DNA from 2 places in the Paenibacillus sp. 1-18 genome. Region 2 is predicted to be linked to the other one. Evidence: riboswitches for the same ligand, from Rfam matches in the RefSeq annotation. Region 2 holds a riboswitch; the other holds the start of a gene.
The links. Region 2 has a riboswitch for cobalamin ahead of L693_RS0106950 (5-methyltetrahydropteroyltriglutamate--homocysteine S-methyltransferase). Riboswitches for the same ligand answer to the same signal wherever they lie in the genome.

Region 1 (4,240 bases), on a different contig from region 2:
GTCATTCCCGGCGAAGCGAATTATGTACTGGTACGGGCGCCGGGAACGTGGAGTGCATTGGCTGTGCAGCAGGCGCTTGGACAGCGTGGAATTCTTATTCGTAGCTGTGCTATGTATCCAGGGCTGACGGCGAGCCATTTTCGGATTGCGGTCAAGGACGCGGAAGCCAACGGCTTACTGCTGTCTGCATTGGGTGAAGTGCTGGAGGAGGAGCGTTGGCGTGACAGTTAGCTTGATTATCTTAGCGGCCTATCTTCTGGACAGGCTAATTGGCGATCCGAGGTGGCTGCCGCATCCGGTCATCGGAATGGGATATGTCATTTCAGCGCTGGAAAAGGCGATTCGCCGTCAGGTCAGCAGCGACCGTGGACTGAAACGCGCCGGCTTGCTGCTGCCACTTATTGTGGCGGGAGGGGCCTTTGCGCTCGCTTGGGCGCTGCTGCGTTTGCTTGCCTGGGTTCACCCGTGGCTGTCTGTTGGTGCAGAAATCATTCTGATCGCAACCACGATTGCTTCCAAAGGACTCAAGGAAGCGGGCATGGCAGTCTACCGCGAGTTGCAGGCGGGTAACCTGCCTGCGGCACGCCGGGAGCTCGGTATGATTGTCGGGCGGGATACGCAGCAGCTGGATGAGCCTGAAATTGTACGCGGTACCGTCGAAACGGTCGCAGAAAACATCGTTGACGCGATTATTTCTCCGCTTTTTTATGCCCTGATCGGAGGGGCCCCCTTGGCGCTGGCTTATCGTGCCGTAAATACGCTCGATTCCATGGTTGGCTACAAAAATGAAAAGTATCTGCATTTAGGCTGGGCCTCGGCACGGCTGGATGATGTAGCTAACTACATTCCGGCACGCTTGACAGCGGTTATGCTTATGGTAGCGGCGTGGATGCATCGGCATGATGCTGCAAGAAGCTGGAGCACTGTCAAGCGCGATGCTCGTCTGCACCCAAGCCCGAATAGCGGCTTCCCGGAATCGGCCGTTGCCGGTGCGCTGGGGATTCGGCTTGGAGGCTTTAACGTCTATCACGGCGTCCGCTCCTTTCGTGCATACATGGGCGATCGGATACGACCGATGGAGTCGGAGGATATCCGGCACACAATCCGGCTGATGTTCACCGTGTCCAGCATGTTTGTTGGATTGTGTCTGCTAGGAGCCGCAGGCTGCTTTGCCTTGGAATGGACGCAGTGAGGAGTGACGGGACCTTGAAATACATTTTGAAGGAACAGGAGAAACAGGCATGCGGACATGTTAATGAAGATTCGCAATGGGATCTGGAGCTTGTGCTGGTACGTCACGGCACAACCCTGTGGAACAGGGAGCGTCGATATCTAGGACACACAGATATTGGTTTGCTAGCGGGAGCAGGGCAGGAACTGGAGCCTTTGCGGGAGAAGCTGCAGGGTCGGTCCTTTGCTCGAATCTATTGCAGCGATTTGATGCGGTGTCGCCAGACCCTACAGATCATTTTGCCAGAATCAGAATTAAAAGCTGGACGCACTCTATCCGCCAAGTCCCCTATTATGGAGCCACGCCTGAGAGAGCTTGATTTTGGTGAATGGGACGGAAAAACGTATGACATGCTTAAGAATGTGGCATTGTATCGTGCCTGGATTGATGAGCCGCAACGGATCACGCCTCCTGGAGGGGAATCTTGGGCAAAATTTGAGCATCGTTTGCACGAATTTCTTGACTCTCTGTATGAGTGGCGAATTGCTATGGAGCCTCAGCAATTAAGTTTGGCTGATGCCCCTCCCTCTGTTCTGGTCGTCACGCATGGCGGCGTCATTCGCCAGCTGGCTCATATGCTAATTCCGGGACACGGTTTTTGGAGCTTACATCCAAAGCCGGGAGAGGCATTGAGAATTCAGTTGAGGCTGATAGAGCCACACAAGTTCATGGCGAAGATACTTTCTCATTCACTAGACGAGAACTGGTAAACAGGCTGTCTGGGTTGTAAGCAGTCTCTTTTTAACCTATAATCATCAAGTAAAAGAACGGCTTGACTAACACTACATCAAATATCCAGCAGACGAGGTCAGCGCAGTGTAATGGAAATTTCATCTACTCGCTGTTAAAAGGGAAGCCGGTGTGAATCCGGCGCGGTCCCGCCACTGTAAATGGTAATTGCCTATCAGCCCTGCTTTATGTGCCGTCAAGCATATAAAGGAACTTGGGCTGCGGCAGCTTGCTATAAGTCAGGATACCTGCCCGTCCGCCTCTCACCATAATCCTTCGAGGAAAGGATGACGTGTTCGCAGTGACTGTCCATGCGGAAGAAGCTGCCGCCTGCGCATGATCTGCGCTAACGTGACCCTGTGTCCTGATATAAGGATGCGGGGTTTTTTTGAAGGGAAAGAGGCTGGATTTAAAAGTTAGCGGATGATGTTCAAGCGATGCTCTTACGATTTTTATGGAGGGGTGTAAAGCATGTCAGGAAAAAAAATAAAGGTCTGGACAACAGGTCTATTGGCTTTAGTCTTAGTGATTGTACTGAGTGCATGTGGCGCGAATGGAAAAAACGCCGAAAATAAAGGAAATCAGGCTTCTTCGCAGCAGACGGGACATTCAGCGGCTGCAAAAGAGCCTCCGGGCAAAACGGTTTACCCGTTAACGATTAAGGACGCAACAGGCCAGGAGTTCACGTTCAAAAAAGCGCCGGACAAGATCGTTTCCGTCTCCCCGGCAGAAACCGAGGCGCTGTTCGCGATCGGGCTGGATAAAGAAATAGTCGGCGTATCCGACTACTCCGACTACCCGGAAGCGGCGACAAAAAAGCCCAAAATGGGCGGTATTATGAAGCCGAATGAAGAAGCGATTATTGCTGCGAATCCGGATGTCGTTTTTGCAGGGATATCCCTTAGTGAGCAGGCTACCACCAAGCTGCGTGATATGGGAATTATGATTTTTAAAACCGAACCGAAAACGGTTGAAGATGTCATAGCTAACATCGAATTATATGGGAAAATCACCGATCATCAGAAAGAAGCAAGAACGGTGACCGACAAGATGAGAGCAGATGTAGCGGAAGTGAAGGACGGTGTTAAAAATATCGGCAAAGGCCAGAAGCTGCGAGTGTATGTTGAGTTTTCACCTGGCTGGACGGTGGGCAAGGGTGAATTTATGGACGAGCTGATTACACTGGCAGGCGGCGAAAATGTAGGTGCGACCCAGAAGGGCTGGTACCAGATCAGCGAGGAAAATATTATTGCTGCAAATCCAGACGTGATTTTGTACAGCAAAAGTGTCAAGGACGACAAAACAGGTCAGACGCTTGGCGAGATTATCAAAGCCCGCAGTGGATGGGATCAAATATCGGCTGTTCGCAATAACCGGGTTTTTGCCGTGGATGATAATTTGATCAGCCGTCCGGGTCCGCGCGTGACAGAAGGTCTCAAGGAAGTGGCCAAAGGCGTGTATCCTGAAATTTTCAAATGAACCGTAGACTGATCGGCTTTGGAGGTGTAGGCCTGGCCTTGCTGCTGCTGACGTTGCTGCTCTGTCTCGGCATGGGCTCGGCCAAGCTTCCGGTCAGCCAAATCACAGGTATTCTGGTTAATCATCTACCGGGATTAGGTGAGACGTTTACACCCGATTGGAATACGTCCTCGGAGCAGATTATTTTGAAGGTCAGACTACCACGGGTGTTACTCGGAATGCTGGTAGGTGCAGCGCTTGCGCTGGCGGGAGCCGGATTTCAGGGAGTGCTTCGCAATCCGTTGGCTGATCCATACACGCTTGGAGTGTCCTCGGGTGCCTCGGTAGGAGCGGCGGTGCTGATTTATTGGGGGCTTCAGTTTTCATTTGTTGGCATATGGACGCTGCCGCTGGTGGCGTTTTTCACCGGAATGCTCACGCTGTGGATGGTGCTGACGCTGGCACGGGAAGGTGGAAAGATTCCGACACAAAGTCTCATTTTGTCGGGTGTGGTGATGCAATCTTTTCTGGGTGCGGTTGTTTCCTTTCTGACAGCCATGTCGAAAGAAACAGTCAATGAAATATTGTACTGGACGATGGGAAGTCTCAGTCTGCGTGGTTGGTCATATACGGGAATTCTTTTACCTTATGTGGTCATAGGATTAGTGTTTTTGTGGAACCGGGCAAGGGTGCTGAATATTCTGGCCTTGGGTGAACGTCAGGCGGCTCACATGGGAGTTCAGGTAGATGCCACGAAACTATCTGTGCTGATCGTATCCACACTGCTGACAGCTGCCGCTGTCTCGGTATGTGGAGTCATTG
Region 2 (4,240 bases):
TTTTTCCACAACATATTTTCCAGTGCAAAAAAGGGATTAACCAGGCAGAGGGCGATATCAACTACGATTTGTTCTTGAAGGCGGTAGAATGCTCCAGCAAACGGATGTATCCCAATTTTGTGAATGTGGATGCTACCTTCAACCTGCCCTATTACCGTGCAGATGATCCGGATACCATCATTGCAACGATGGGCTGCCGTACCCGCACCATTTCTGACCGTTTCGGCAGAAATCGGCAGAGCGGCAAGGGCAATCTCTCGTTTAATACGATTAATCTGGTGCGGCTCGGGATTGAATATGGCATTTGCACAGGCAAGCGCAAGCTGCCTGACCGGGATGGCTTTGACGCCAAACTGGAAGAGGTTATGCGCATTGCTGTGGATGGACTCATGCATCGCTATCATATTCAAACTAGCCAGCCGGCCAAAGCGTCAGACTTTATGATGCGCGAAGGGGTATGGGAAGGCGGAGAAAAGCTGGAGCCGGATGAACAAGTGGGAAGCGTGCTCAAGCACGGTACACTGTCGCTCGGGTTTATCGGGTTAGCCGAATGCATGAAGGCACTGTATGGCAAGCATCACGGAGAGGACGACGCTGTATACCGTGAGGCTCAGCGAATCATCACTTCCATGCGCATGTATTGCGACCGGATGAGCGAATATCACAACCTGAACATTACGTTGTTCGCTACACCTGCCGAAGGTCTGTCCGGCAAGTTTACACTGCTGGACCAACGTGATTTCGGAATTATTCCTGAGGTAAATGATCGGGAATACTATACGAATTCTTTCCACATCCCTGTGTATTACACGCTCCCGGCTGCCCGTAAAATCAGTTTGGAGGCTCCGTTCCATAATCTGTGCAACGCCGGTGCGATTTCGTACATTGAACTGGACGGTAATGCACGGAATAACCCGGATGCGTTTCTTAAAATTGTACAGTATGCACTCGGTCAAAATATCGGCTACTTCTCCATCAACCATCCGGTGGACCGCTGCACAGACTGCGGCTATGAAGGAATTATTGGGACAAGCTGCCCTCAATGCGGCACAGACGAGGAGCACACCCACTTTCAGCGCTTACGTCGGGTAACCGGATATCTGACAGGGGATTATACCGTTCGCTTCAATGCTGCCAAGCAGGCCGAAGTTCGCGATCGGGTGAAGCATAAGTGAATTTGTGCGGCTATATTCCGGAATCTCTGAACGAAGGGGACGGCCTGCGCTCGGTCGTGTTCATTAGTGGTTGCCGCCATGCCTGCCCCGGCTGCTTCAACCCGGCGTCGTGGAGCTTCCGCGCAGGTGAGCCATTCACACCGGAACGACAACAGGACGTCATCCGTGACATCATGGATAACCCGTTGTTGGATGGGCTGACCCTGTGCGGAGGAGACCCGTTCTTCTCGGCGGCGGAATGCTCGCAATTTGTACGTGACTTTCGCACAGCCTGTCCCGACCGAACCGTGTGGGCCTATACGGGTTTTGTCTATGAGGATTTGCTTGCGGATCAGGCACGACGGGAGTTGGCACTGCTGTGCGACGTGATTGTGGACGGACCTTTTGTAGAACAACAAAAGGACCTGACCCTCCGCTTTCGAGGCAGTCGCAATCAGCGTCTGGTGGATGTAAAAGCCAGCATTCAGGCTGGTCATGTCGTTTCATTAGCTTGAGATCATCTTATTCTCTGCCAAATCGTTATGCCCTCAGACAAGTCCCCCACTTCTGGGAGGGCTTGTCTTTTTTTCTATTGCGCATCCCGTCCGTTTCACTTATGATGATGAACAAGTATACGAGTGCATAAATATTCGTCATACCTTAATTTCATAGCTTGGAGATAGGTGTCTGTTCTATTCAGTTCAGGCTTAAAAGGGAAGCCGGTGCAAATCCGGCACGGTCCCGCCACTGTATACGGGGAGTTTTCAGCTATTCATACATCCACTGGTCCACACATAGACCGGGAAGGATCGCTGAAAGTCATGATCCGTGAGTCAGGAGACCTGCCTATTTCAACAACATCGCAAGTACCTACGGGAGATAGGGAGGTGTTAAGAGCAGTCACCGTATTTTGATTTTTTAATTTCGGAGGCATTCTTTCCCCTACTCATTTTTAAGCCTTGGGGATGGAATGCCTTTTTTGGTACGAAAAAATAAACTGGCTGCCAGCTAGGAGGAAAAGCATATGTCCATGAACAAATGGCCTGAATGGTCCGGCTTGATTAGCAGTAATCTGGGTTATCCGCGTATCGGCGGAAGCCGGGAATGGAAGAAAGCGTTGGAACGCTTCTGGAACGGCAGCATTGACGAAAAGCGAACTGCATGTCGAGATGAGAAGGTTGCGCCTGGAGCATCTGCGCAAGCAGCAGGACAAAGGAATTGACCTCATTCCTGTCGGAGACTTCTCCTATTACGATCACATGCTCGATACATCCGTCATGTTCGGCCTGGTACCGGAACGTTTCAACTATCAGCCCGCAGGTCCGGTTCCTTTATCCGTTTATTTCGCGATAGCTCGTGGGCAAAAGGGGGCTACCGCCAGTGAAATGACCAAATGGCTAGATACCAATTACCATTACATCGTGCCTGAATTGGCAAATGCAGCCCCGGTGTTCACTGAAAATAAACCCTTACAGGCTTATCTTGAAGCCAAGCAGGAGCTGGGCATTGAAGGCAAACCGGTCATCATCGGTCTCGGCGTGTACGATATCCATAGTCCACGTATTCCCGATGTGTCCGAAATGCTGAATATGATCCAGCGTGCTCTGCGCGTCCTGCCATCAGATTTGTTCTGGGTGAATCCGGACTGCGGCCTGAAAACCCGCACCAAGGAGGAATCTATCGCCGCATTGCGGCAAATGGTGGAGGCCGCTCAGACCGCCCGAGATGCGTTGGCTGTATCCAACTGAGTTCTTTATCGTGTCACATCAACGCCATCATTTTCACAAATCCCCTTTCCGGTCCTTTCTGCTTAAAGCCGGAAGGGGGCCATTCAAGATCATATAATGTATATGCACCTTAGGCATTCCGGTATTTTTCCACTATGGACGTATAATGATGGTGGATAGATTTAGAATTTGGAAATGGATAGTCGACGTATATGACATATACTGTACCCCCGTTTCCAGTCCATCTTTTGATCAATTTTCCATAAAAAGTAATCTTTAACTCTGCTGAATACTTTACAATCTATCATTTTAATAAATGAAATTAAAGCAGCGTTCTATTTGCAACATTCGTCAGTATTCGGGATATTCCCAAATTAAATTGCTTTCTTCTACAATATTCGCTAAAATATGCAGCCTTCGGAGAAGCAAAGCCCGTCATTTTACCCGAAGGTTTTTTCATAAAATTTAACACCTTGCATTAATCAGTACATGATGTTAAATTATACCTGACTACTGTTCTATGATTAGTACCTGTGATAAATTAAGCACAACACACGTTTCTTCCTTATTACTCCGAACAACATCTATGAAGCATTGATAACATCCAGAAAGGGAGAACCGCTCGTGAATGTGAACATCCAATTCAAAAAAGGGGTGCTAGAACTGTGCGTTCTGGTTCTAATTGGTCGCAGGGACCGATATGGCTACGATTTGGCTCAGGCCGTCTCCCGTCATATTGAAGTAGCCGAAGGGGCTTTATATCCACTGCTTCGCCGTTTGGTATCAGAGGGATACTGCACAACCTATTTACAGGAATCGGCTGAGGGACCTCCCCGCAAATATTATCGGCTGACCGATACAGGCAACCATTATACGATAATGCTTACACAGGAATGGAATGATTTTGTCCATCATGTCGCAAGCCTATTGGAGGAAGGAATTCCCGATGAATAGAGAACAGTTTCTTATAAGCGGGACCGAGAATTACCAAGAGCCAGGCAATCCCGCTACTGTTTCTCAATTTGTTAATCTCCATCCCGATTCTAGCCACTCTGTGGGTGATATGGGCTTCGTTGGCCTCAGCATCGGTTAGCTTCGTTGCTGCTCCCCAGAGTACGTTACCTTCTTCCTCAGTGGAGGCGAAATTTGGTTCGAGGAACTTAAAATTGTATAATGTAACCATGTGCTCATATGTACACACCGTTATTTATAAGGAGGAGACTGGATGGAACTTAAAAATAAAACAGCTATTATTACAGGGGCCAGCAAAGGAATTGGCAAAGCAATTGCCGAAACCTTGGCCAGGGAAGGCGTTAATCTGGGGTTAATTTCACGCACATTGACTGACCTGCAAAAATT

Region 1: linked by a shared signal. The riboswitch ahead of L693_RS0104365 (ABC transporter substrate-binding protein) and the one ahead of L693_RS0106950 (5-methyltetrahydropteroyltriglutamate--homocysteine S-methyltransferase) in region 2 are both predicted to bind cobalamin.

What each region holds. Positions count from the first base shown of each region.
Region 1 is NZ_ASSB01000066.1:42,966-47,205, forward strand. Features, by position in the region: gene cobD (threonine-phosphate decarboxylase CobD) at 1-231, shown strand, start outside; gene cbiB (adenosylcobinamide-phosphate synthase CbiB) at 221-1,192, shown strand; gene L693_RS0104360 (histidine phosphatase family protein) at 1,180-1,941, shown strand; cobalamin riboswitch at 2,020-2,229, shown strand; gene L693_RS0104365 (ABC transporter substrate-binding protein) at 2,432-3,439, shown strand; gene L693_RS0104370 (FecCD family ABC transporter permease) at 3,436-4,240, shown strand, end outside.
Region 2 is NZ_ASSB01000101.1:16,484-20,723, forward strand. Features, by position in the region: gene L693_RS0106935 (anaerobic ribonucleoside triphosphate reductase) at 1-1,175, shown strand, start outside; gene nrdG (anaerobic ribonucleoside-triphosphate reductase activating protein) at 1,172-1,669, shown strand; cobalamin riboswitch at 1,819-2,018, shown strand; partial or broken gene L693_RS0106950 (5-methyltetrahydropteroyltriglutamate--homocysteine S-methyltransferase) at 2,179-2,686, shown strand; gene L693_RS32350 (hypothetical protein) at 2,735-2,902, shown strand; gene L693_RS0106955 (PadR family transcriptional regulator) at 3,506-3,835, shown strand; gene L693_RS0106965 (3-ketoacyl-ACP reductase) at 4,107-4,240, shown strand, end outside.